DNA from 4 places in the Candidatus Pantoea rara genome. Region 2 is predicted to be linked to each of the others. Evidence: predicted binding sites of a transcription regulator. Region 2 holds the regulator's gene; each other region holds the start of a gene.
What was found. The regulator CRP, encoded in region 2, controls carbon source genes, mostly activating them, when cyclic AMP is high. The targets are predictions, from matches to a motif close to ATGTGANNNNNNTCACAT.
Positions count from the first base shown of each region.

Region 1: yrbN (protein YrbN) is a predicted target of CRP. The motif match lies at 966-983, and genes of this name have one in related genera.
Region 3: ACR8BF_RS15640 (iron-containing alcohol dehydrogenase) is a predicted target of CRP. The motif match lies at 822-839, and genes of this name have one in related genera.
Region 4: ACR8BF_RS17365 (YjcB family protein) is a predicted target of CRP. The motif match lies at 1,016-1,033, and genes of this name have one in related genera.

Region 1 is NZ_CP194942.1:3,535,855-3,538,057, forward strand. It holds gene ACR8BF_RS16710 (DEAD/DEAH family ATP-dependent RNA helicase) at 1-886, opposite strand, end outside; gene yrbN (protein YrbN) at 903-959, opposite strand; gene nlpI (lipoprotein NlpI) at 1,065-1,949, opposite strand; gene pnp (polyribonucleotide nucleotidyltransferase) at 2,079-2,203, opposite strand, start outside.
Region 2 is NZ_CP194942.1:420,069-422,271, forward strand. It holds gene ACR8BF_RS01925 (YccS/YhfK family putative transporter) at 1-658, opposite strand, end outside; gene crp (cAMP-activated global transcriptional regulator CRP) at 716-1,348, opposite strand; gene ACR8BF_RS01935 (OsmC family protein) at 1,652-2,056, shown strand; gene ACR8BF_RS01940 (phosphoribulokinase) at 2,200-2,203, opposite strand, start outside.
Region 3 is NZ_CP194942.1:3,271,125-3,273,327, forward strand. It holds gene dtnK (D-threonate kinase) at 1-762, opposite strand, end outside; gene ACR8BF_RS15640 (iron-containing alcohol dehydrogenase) at 950-2,098, shown strand; gene ACR8BF_RS15645 (dihydrodipicolinate synthase family protein) at 2,110-2,203, shown strand, end outside.
Region 4 is NZ_CP194942.1:3,674,433-3,676,635, forward strand. It holds gene soxR (redox-sensitive transcriptional activator SoxR) at 1-359, opposite strand, end outside; gene soxS (superoxide response transcriptional regulator SoxS) at 460-885, shown strand; gene ACR8BF_RS17365 (YjcB family protein) at 1,139-1,420, shown strand; gene ACR8BF_RS17370 (ATP-grasp fold amidoligase family protein) at 1,487-2,203, opposite strand, start outside.

The DNA of each region.
Region 1 (2,203 bases), 810 kb from region 2:
CGAGACGACCATCTTTAAGGCGCTCCAGCGTCTGCTCGCGCAGTGCCTGGTTCATGTCACCGTTCAGCGCTGCGCTGTTGTAGCCACTACGCTCCAGCGCTTCAGCCACTTCCAGTGTTGCGTTTTTAGTACGCACGAAGATGATGGCAGCATCAAAGTCTTCAGATTCCAGGAAGCGAACCAGGGCGTCAGTTTTACGACCATAAGCAGTCCAGTAGCTCTGGCTGATATCAGGACGTGTAGTCATGCTTGACTGGATACGCACTTCCTGCGGATCTTTCATGAAGCGTTTGGTGATACGACGAATTGCTTCCGGCATAGTTGCAGAGAACAGCGCAGTCTGATGACCGGCTGGAATCTGTGCCATGATGGTTTCAACGTCTTCGATGAAGCCCATACGCAGCATTTCATCAGCTTCATCCAGCACCAGGCCGCGCAGGTTAGACAGTTCTAACGTGCCGCGTTTCAGGTGGTCAAGCAGACGACCAGGCGTACCTACAACAACCTGAGGTCCCTGACGCAGTGCACGCAGCTGCACGTCATAACGCTGGCCGCCGTAGAGGGCAACCACGTTCAGGCCACGCATGTGTTTAGCGAATTCGGTAATTGCTTCAGCAACCTGTACCGCCAGTTCGCGGGTAGGTGCCAGCACCAGGATTTGAGGTGCTTTAACAGTTGGGTCAATGTTGTTTAACAGCGGCAGAGAGAAAGCCGCAGTTTTACCACTCCCGGTCTGCGCCATGCCTAACACGTCACGGCCCGCCAGCAGGTGAGGAATACACTCAGCCTGGATTGGGGATGGCTTTACGTAGCCCATGCCATTCAGTGATTCAAGGATGTCGGCGTTCAGGCCAAGGTCAGCAAAAGTGGTTTGGATATCAGTCATGTAGTACACGTGCCTCTTAGATTGCGGCGGCCAGTCTACATAACTCGTCGTGAAAACTTTCAGTCATTTTCATCAAAAAGTGTGAACCGGCTCAAATTAGAAGTTTTGACGAACAGAAAAGCCTTCATCCTTTAAGATGATGACTTAACAGGTTTTACAGGCAAATTAAGTTCGTCAGCTATTGCTGGTCAGATTCTGATAAATCGTCTTGTGCCTGGCCGAGTTGCGCCAGTTCCAACAATGCGTATCGGTGTTCAACAAAGTTATTGACGTTGTTGGCCACCGCCAGTTTGAACAACGCTTTCGCGTCGTCCTTCTCCCCCAGACTTAGGTAGTACTTACCTAAATAGAAGTTGGTTTCACTGAGATGTTCAGCGAGCGAGGTGTTATCCGTTGCGTCCGCCTTGAGACTTTCCATCAACGCTTTTTCGTTGATATCTCCAAGGTAGAACTCGACAATATTCCATCCCCATTGGTCTCTGACCGCTTTGTCGTGACGCTGTTGAAGCGCGACTTTTGCCTTGTCGACATCCATCTCACGTTCAACGAGATAGAGCCACAGACTGCGGAAAGGATCGTTAGGATCGTCTTGATAAAACGCCAGCAGATCATCTTGCGCTAACTTGTATCGACCGCCGTAATAGAGGGCGATACCACGGTTTAAATGCGCATAGTTGTAAGTTGGATCAAGCTCAAGTACAGAATCAAACGCTTCATAGGCGGCATCAAAGTTGCCCGCCTGCGTTAAATATATGCCTAAGTAGTTAAACACTTCGGGCATATCTGGTCTTATAGACAGCGCTTGCGAAAAATCGTTCCGCGCTAATGCCCGCAGACCTAAACTATCATACAACACTCCGCGCTCATATAACAGCTGTGCGCGTTCATCATCGGTGAGAGCGCGACTGGCAAGAATTTGTTCCATGCGCGCCAGTATCACTTCCTGCTGCAGTGTGGGCTGTAAAGGCACTGCAAGAACTTCGTTCTTACGCCAATTGGAGTTGCTGCATCCTGCCAGCGTCAAAGCTGTCGCAACAAAACACCAGCGCAGAAAAGGCTTCATTTCCCACTCCCGAATACAAACATTGGGATAACCATCCTGTCATCCGCCTGCTGTGCACAAGGATTCCCGCCCTCGCGATGATACAAACGCCCCTCTCCGCCAGGCAAAGAGGGGCAAATCAGCAACGTCTTACTCAGCTTCAGGCGTAATCACCGCGGCAGCTTCTTCAGTCTGCGGCTTAGATTCTGTCGCTTCTTTGATGCTCAGACGTACGCGGCCCTGGCGATCAACTTCCATCACCTTAACCGGCACTT
Region 2 (2,203 bases):
TTGCCGACAGCATATGCATCTGCTGATAACAGGTGTTAATCAGATCGACCACTTTTTGCTGACGGGCCAGCAGCGGTGGCAGTGCCTTTTCCGGGTCGGTCAGCTGCGTCAGCAGGGTATATTTGGCGTCGCAGTAGTTAGCCAGCTCGCGGTAGATTAGGCTCAGGCTCTCGCGCATCGGCTGCTCTTTCCACAGCCAGAACCAGAACCAGTTGAACAGCCCGTACCACAGCGTGCCGCCGATATAGAGCAGCGGGGGAACATAGATTGGCATGCGGCCAATCAGGCTCAGGGTAAAGATGGCGGCAATCAGGGTGCCGGGCAGCAGACGAGCATGCAGCGGGCTGATCTCGCCGGTAACGCCGAGCAATAAGGGCATGGCAAACAGGATCAGCGGCAGCGGAATAGCATGCAGGGTAAGCCACTGCATCAGAAAGCTGCCGAGGGCAAACAGGCTGCCGCCAACGATCAGGCGTTTGAAGAAGCGTTTATGCGGGGTATCCAGACCGGCGATGTTGCAGCAGGCGGGCACTAATGAGAACAGGAGACCTTTTTGCAGGTCGCCAGCCAGCCAGCCCAGCGCCACCGGCAGACAGAGCACCAGCGTTTGCCGCAAGGCGTAGTTAACTTCAGGATGGTAAATAATTCGACGCCACATCGGCCCAACACAAACAATAACGGCGTGATGTTGCCATCACGCCGTGGGTGACAGGAATTAGCGGGTGCCGTAAACGACGATGGTTTTGCCGTGTGCGGAGATCAGGTTCTGATCTTCCAGCATCTTCAAAATACGGCCCACGGTTTCACGTGAACAACCAACAATCTGGCCAATTTCCTGACGCGTGATTTTGATTTGCATGCCGTCGGGATGCGTCATGGCATCTGGCTGCTTCGCCAGGTTGAGCAGGGTCTGTGCAATGCGTCCGGTGACGTCGAGGAAAGCGAGGTTACCCACTTTTTCAGACGTGACCTGCAGGCGACGCGCCATCTGCGATGAGAGTCGCATCAGGATGTCAGGGTTAACCTGGATCAGCTGACGGAATTTCTTGTAAGAAATCTCCGCCACTTCGCACGCACTTTTCGCACGCACCCAGGCGCTGCGCTCCTGGCCTTCTTCGAACAGGCCAAGCTCACCAATAAAATCGCCCTGATTCAGGTAGGAAAGAATCATCTCTTTGCCTTCTTCATCTTTAATCAGAACCGCGACGGAACCTTTAACGATGTAGTAAAGCGTTTCTGCTTTTTCACCTTGGTGAATCAGCGTACTTTTGGATGGATACTTGTGAATATGGCAATGGGACAGGAACCATTCGAGTGTAGGGTCTGTTTGCGGTTTGCCGAGAACCATTCGCTATTATCCTCTGTTGTAATCGTGCCCAAAATACAGGGGGCAGTTTTCCCTGTCAGGCGGTGAAAGCTTCAAGCGTTTCCATTTCAGGAAATTATTCGGGCCGCATCAGGCGCAGTGCGCATCATCCTTCCCGGCTTCGCCATCGGGTGACGAAAAATATTTTCAGCACTGTTTGTAGCACAGCTTTTGCCGACTGTCTTCTGTTGTCTCGCTTCAGCTATAGGCGGATTTCTCTGGATTGCTGTTTACCAGGCGAAAGCGTACTCTGGCGAGAAAACAGCGTATTCCGGAGCAAAAATCATGCAGGCAAGAGTGAAATGGGTAGAAGGGCTGACATTCCTCGGAGAATCCTCATCCGGCCATCAGATACTGATGGATGGAAATTCGGGTGATAAAGCGCCCAGCCCAATGGAGATGGTGCTGATGGCGGCCGGCGGATGCAGCGCGATTGACGTGGTTTCAATTCTGCAAAAAGGCCGCAACGATGTGGCTGATTGTGAAGTAAAACTGACCTCAGAACGTCGTGAAGAGGCGCCGCGAATCTTTACGCACATCAACCTGCATTTTATCGTGAGTGGTAAAGGGCTCCAGGATAAAGCGGTCTCACGCGCGGTGGATCTTTCTGCTGAAAAATATTGTTCGGTGGCCATTATGCTGGGTAAAGGTGTGACGATTACCCATAGCTATGAAGTCATTGAGCTGTAACAGGCTGAGGGGCCGTTAAAGTCACGGGCAAAATCTGAGCCAGCCCGGTGTCAGGCGGCTCCCTGCGTGTGGAACGTACGTGTTGCTGTCAGATTCACCCTGATCAGGTCCAGTCACTCGGCTGAGAAGCCATGACTGGCCTTTTAT
Region 3 (2,203 bases), 1.1 Mb from region 2:
CGTGGCTATCTGCTGCTGCGCGCTGCTGCTCATCGATCCCACCACCGCCAGCACGGGGCGCGACGGGCGAACAGAGAGCGCTGCGCCCAGCGCATCGCTTAATCCGGCGGCTCCGACCAGCAGCGGCTTTTCTGTCAGCTGCGCCGCCGCGGTTATCAGTCTCGCCAGATCGGCCTCATTCTCGGCATCCACCACCACGATGCCATGCGCCGCCGCTAACACTGCATCAAGTCGATCGCTGCGCAGCGTCGCGAGATCGATCTCCGTGCCGTCGATCTGCATCTGATCGAGGATGCAGGCGCTGAGGATCGGGGTTTTCGGATCGCTGGCAAATTCGGTGTCCGTCAGTAAACGCTGATTGACCCACACTTTACCCTCGCGTGTGGTGCGGCCCAGTCGTGGCACCGCTGGTGCAACCAGCGCCAGCATTTTGCCGCTGGCACGCAGCGCAGCACTGGTTTCAGCACCGACGTTGCCGCGCAGCGTGGAGTCGATCTTTTTAAACAGCCAGCCCTGCTGAAGCTGTGCGGCGAAATGCTGCACCACCTGAGCGACGCGCTCTGTGGCCTGGCTGGCGCTGACCGCCCGGCTGTCGGTGCTGATGACCAGCACATCCGCAGCGTCGTCTGGTAGCGGTACCGCAGTGCCAAACAGTACATGTACGCGGGCGCCAGCCTGTGCCAGGCCGCTCCCCGCATCGTTGGCACCGGTAAAGTCATCGGCGATGACCAGCACCGGGGTTTTCCATAATGATGAGCCCATCCTCACTCCTGTCAGGTGACTGCCGCTGCATTTGATTATATTCAATCATGATTGATTATATGTGAGCAAGTTCAAATTAATCGAAATCGATATGCCTTATAAAATTAGCCACAGAGAGTGACTGACTTCGCATTGTGCTGAGCAAGATTAATCATCTGCTCAGACATGACAGAAATAAGGGTATGAAATGAACATTAACAGCACGGTGATTAGCGGTTATCAGGCGTTAAATGACATGCGCTATCTGCTGAAAGGGAAATCAACAGCAGTCGTGGTCACTGATCGGAATATTGAGGCGATTCCGGCAGTGCAGGCGCTGATGGGTCAACTTCGGGATCAGATTCCAGGTATCAGCGTAGTCAACAGCGTCCCACCTGAACCAAGCCAGCATGACGTAGCAGCGATTATCTCAGCGCTTTCCCAGGGCCAGGTCGACATGGTGATTGGCATCGGCGGCGGTAGCGTGCTGGATGTGGCGAAGCTGCTCTCAGTGCTGTGCATCGACGCCGCGCCGTCTCTGGACGCCTTGCTGGCAGGCGAAAAGCCGCAGCGCCGTACCCGTTCAATACTGATCCCCACCACCGCAGGCACGGGTTCTGAAGCGACGCCCAATGCGATCCTGGCGATCCCGGAGAAAGAGACCAAAGTCGGTATTATTTCACCGGTGATGCTGCCCGATGTGGTGGCACTGTTGCCGGAGCTCACCACCAGCATGCCGGCACATATCGCGTCTTCAACCGGTATTGACGCCCTCTGCCATCTGATTGAGTGCTTTACCGCCAATGTCGCCAACCCGGTCAGCGACAACTATGCGCTGATTGGGATGAAGAAACTGTTCGCTAATCTCGAAACCACCCTGCGCGAGCCAGAAAATTTACAGGCGCGGCTGGAGATGCTCTGGGCCTCTTATTATGGCGGTGCATCGATTGCCCATGCAGGAACACATCTGGTGCATGCCCTCTCTTATCCGCTCGGCGGCAGATATCACCTGCCACACGGCGTCGCCAACGCCATTTTGCTGGCACCCTGCATGCGCTTTATCCGTCCGGGGGCAGTGAGCAAATTCGCTCAGGCCTATGATCTGCTGCCCGACGCCGACATCCGTTTAAGCGATGAAGAGAAATCACACGCGCTGGTCGACTACTTCACCGCGCTGGTGGCGCGGCTGCAACTGCCTGCCAGCCTGGAAGCACTGGGCATCAGCCCGGATCACCTGCCCGGATTAGTGGAAGCCGCGCTCGACGTCCAGCGTCTGATGAACAACGTGCCGATGGCAGTCACCGCCGACGATGTGCGCGCCGTCTACCTGACGCTTTTCCCTTCCTGCCAGGCGTAATGAGGAGTGTTATGAATAAGAAAATAAACGGCGTACTGACCGCCATCGTCACCACCTTTGATCGGGAAGGTGCCTTTGATCCGGTAACACAGCGTGAGCAGGTCA
Region 4 (2,203 bases), 670 kb from region 2:
ATACAACCATCCAGATCATTGCGCAGGCGGGTCAGCGTTTCGATGCGCTTATCCAGCTCTTCACGCCAGTGCTGCGTCAGCGCATCCCACTCCGGGGCTGACATGCGTTTGTTCGCGGGTATGTGATCCAGACTGTCGCTGACCGTGGCCAGCGGAATGCCGATGCGCTGTGCAATCTTGATAATCGCGACGCGACGCAGCACATCACGGCTGTACCGACGCTGATTTCCGCTGTTACGGGTGCTGGAGATCAGCCCTTTGGTCTCATAGAAGTGCAGCGCCGAGACCGCCACACCGCTGCGGCGTGCCACTTCGCCCGGTGTTAAAACCGGTTTTGGATAGTTGCGTTCTTTTTTCATCAGGCTCTTTACCTCAAGTTAACTTGAGGAATTATACTCGCTCTCCATCGAAACCCCTAAACTCCTATTACCACTGACTAAGCACCAGAAGGATGAGGCCATGATGCAAGAAGAGATCATTCATTCCCTGACGCACTGGATTGACCAGAACCTGGATAAGAGCCTGTCTATCGATGAAGTTGCGGCGAAATCAGGCTATTCGAAATGGCATCTGCAGCGTATGTTCCGTTCGGTAACGAAACAGACGCTGGGTGGCTATATTCGTGAACGCCGTCTGACGCTGGCAGCAGAAGCCCTGTCGCTGACACAGCGCCCGGTGTTTGATATTGCGATGCAGTATGGCTATGACTCGCAGCAGACCTTCTCACGGGTGTTTCGCCGTCAGTTTGCCCAGACGCCTACCGCATACCGCCACACCATGCGACGCCAGGCGATTCAACGCCCTCGCCTGCTGAGTTTTGGCTGTAACGATCCGATCAACAGCTTTACTCAACGCACCACCGGCGAATGCTGCCCGGTTCGTTAACTCTTTGTTGCGCCCGCCCCGGGCGCATCTGCCTGATTTTTCCGCCGTTCTTCTTCTGCTGCTTACCCTTCCTTCGTGTCACTGCCATACCCGTGTAAATTTTGTTCAAAATTTAAAATCGGGTGATATAATGTGACCCAAGTCACACTTTAAACCTGGTTTGACGGCAAAAAAGTCTTCCCTGACACACTTTTTTGTCGCCGGTGATGTCCGCAGATTGTCAGGATTACCTGTTGATATTGAGGTCCGGCCAATGGCTACGTTAACCACCAGTTTTCTTGTTATGCGTTGGGAATTGCTGAGCGCAGTCATGATGTTTTTTGCCAGCACCCTGAAAACTAAACTTCGTCAGGATAGCCGTCACGTGATGGCATTTATGTGTGGCGGGATTGGTTTAGGCATGACCTGCTGGTTTGTTACCGGGCTGATGGGCATTACCCTGAGCATGGAAAACGTGCATAACTTCGTGGAAATCTCGAAGCATGCCTTTATTGATGCGATGAGCCAGGCGCCTGCTGACTGGCCGATGCCCTGATTGATTCCCTGAATTTTGCGCATAAAAAACCCCGCTAAGCGGGGTTTTTTATATTGCTGTGTGTGCTTAAATTTTCTTCAACATGGCAGGGATATTAACATCCTGCACTGTAACGCCCGGGCTCTGCGTTCCGCGGCGATCCTGAATCCACATATCTCCCATCATCTGATTTAAACCACGATCTAATCCGGTAACCAGTCCTGCACCTGGGGTGAAGGTCAGTTCGCCAAAGTAGATCCGCTCGTCATGGATATACCAGTCCACACGCACATAGTCGAAATCGCTGGCCAGCTTCTTGCTCAGTTCGAGCGCATGTTCCAGTGAAGGCATAATCGGAGACACATCCAGACCGGTATCGCGAATCTTGTGATAAGCCTCATTGAGGTTATTCACGTAGAAGTTCATCGACAGCAGCGGCTGGCAGCGGTTGTAGATCACCTGCAGCACATATTCGAACTTGCCATCACGCTTGTTGAACATATGAAACTTGTAATCAATCGGCGCACTTTTGCCATCACCAATGTACTTCTCAACCAGGATACGTGGCTTGATGTACCGATAGTGAATCTCACGCGCTTCGTTGGCGAAGTCAGTCTTCAGCCAGCGATAGCAGTCATGAATGATCTGCTGCTTGCGCAGTGCGTCCGGCTCTTCCAGCAGAATCTCTACCATGTTGGAGGCGTGGTTCGGCTTAATCACCGTTCCCTTCCAGCAGGGTAAGCTATTCAGCGTTGTTGGATCAGTGGTTTCGTGTACCAGCGGAATCAGGTATTCATTACCGAT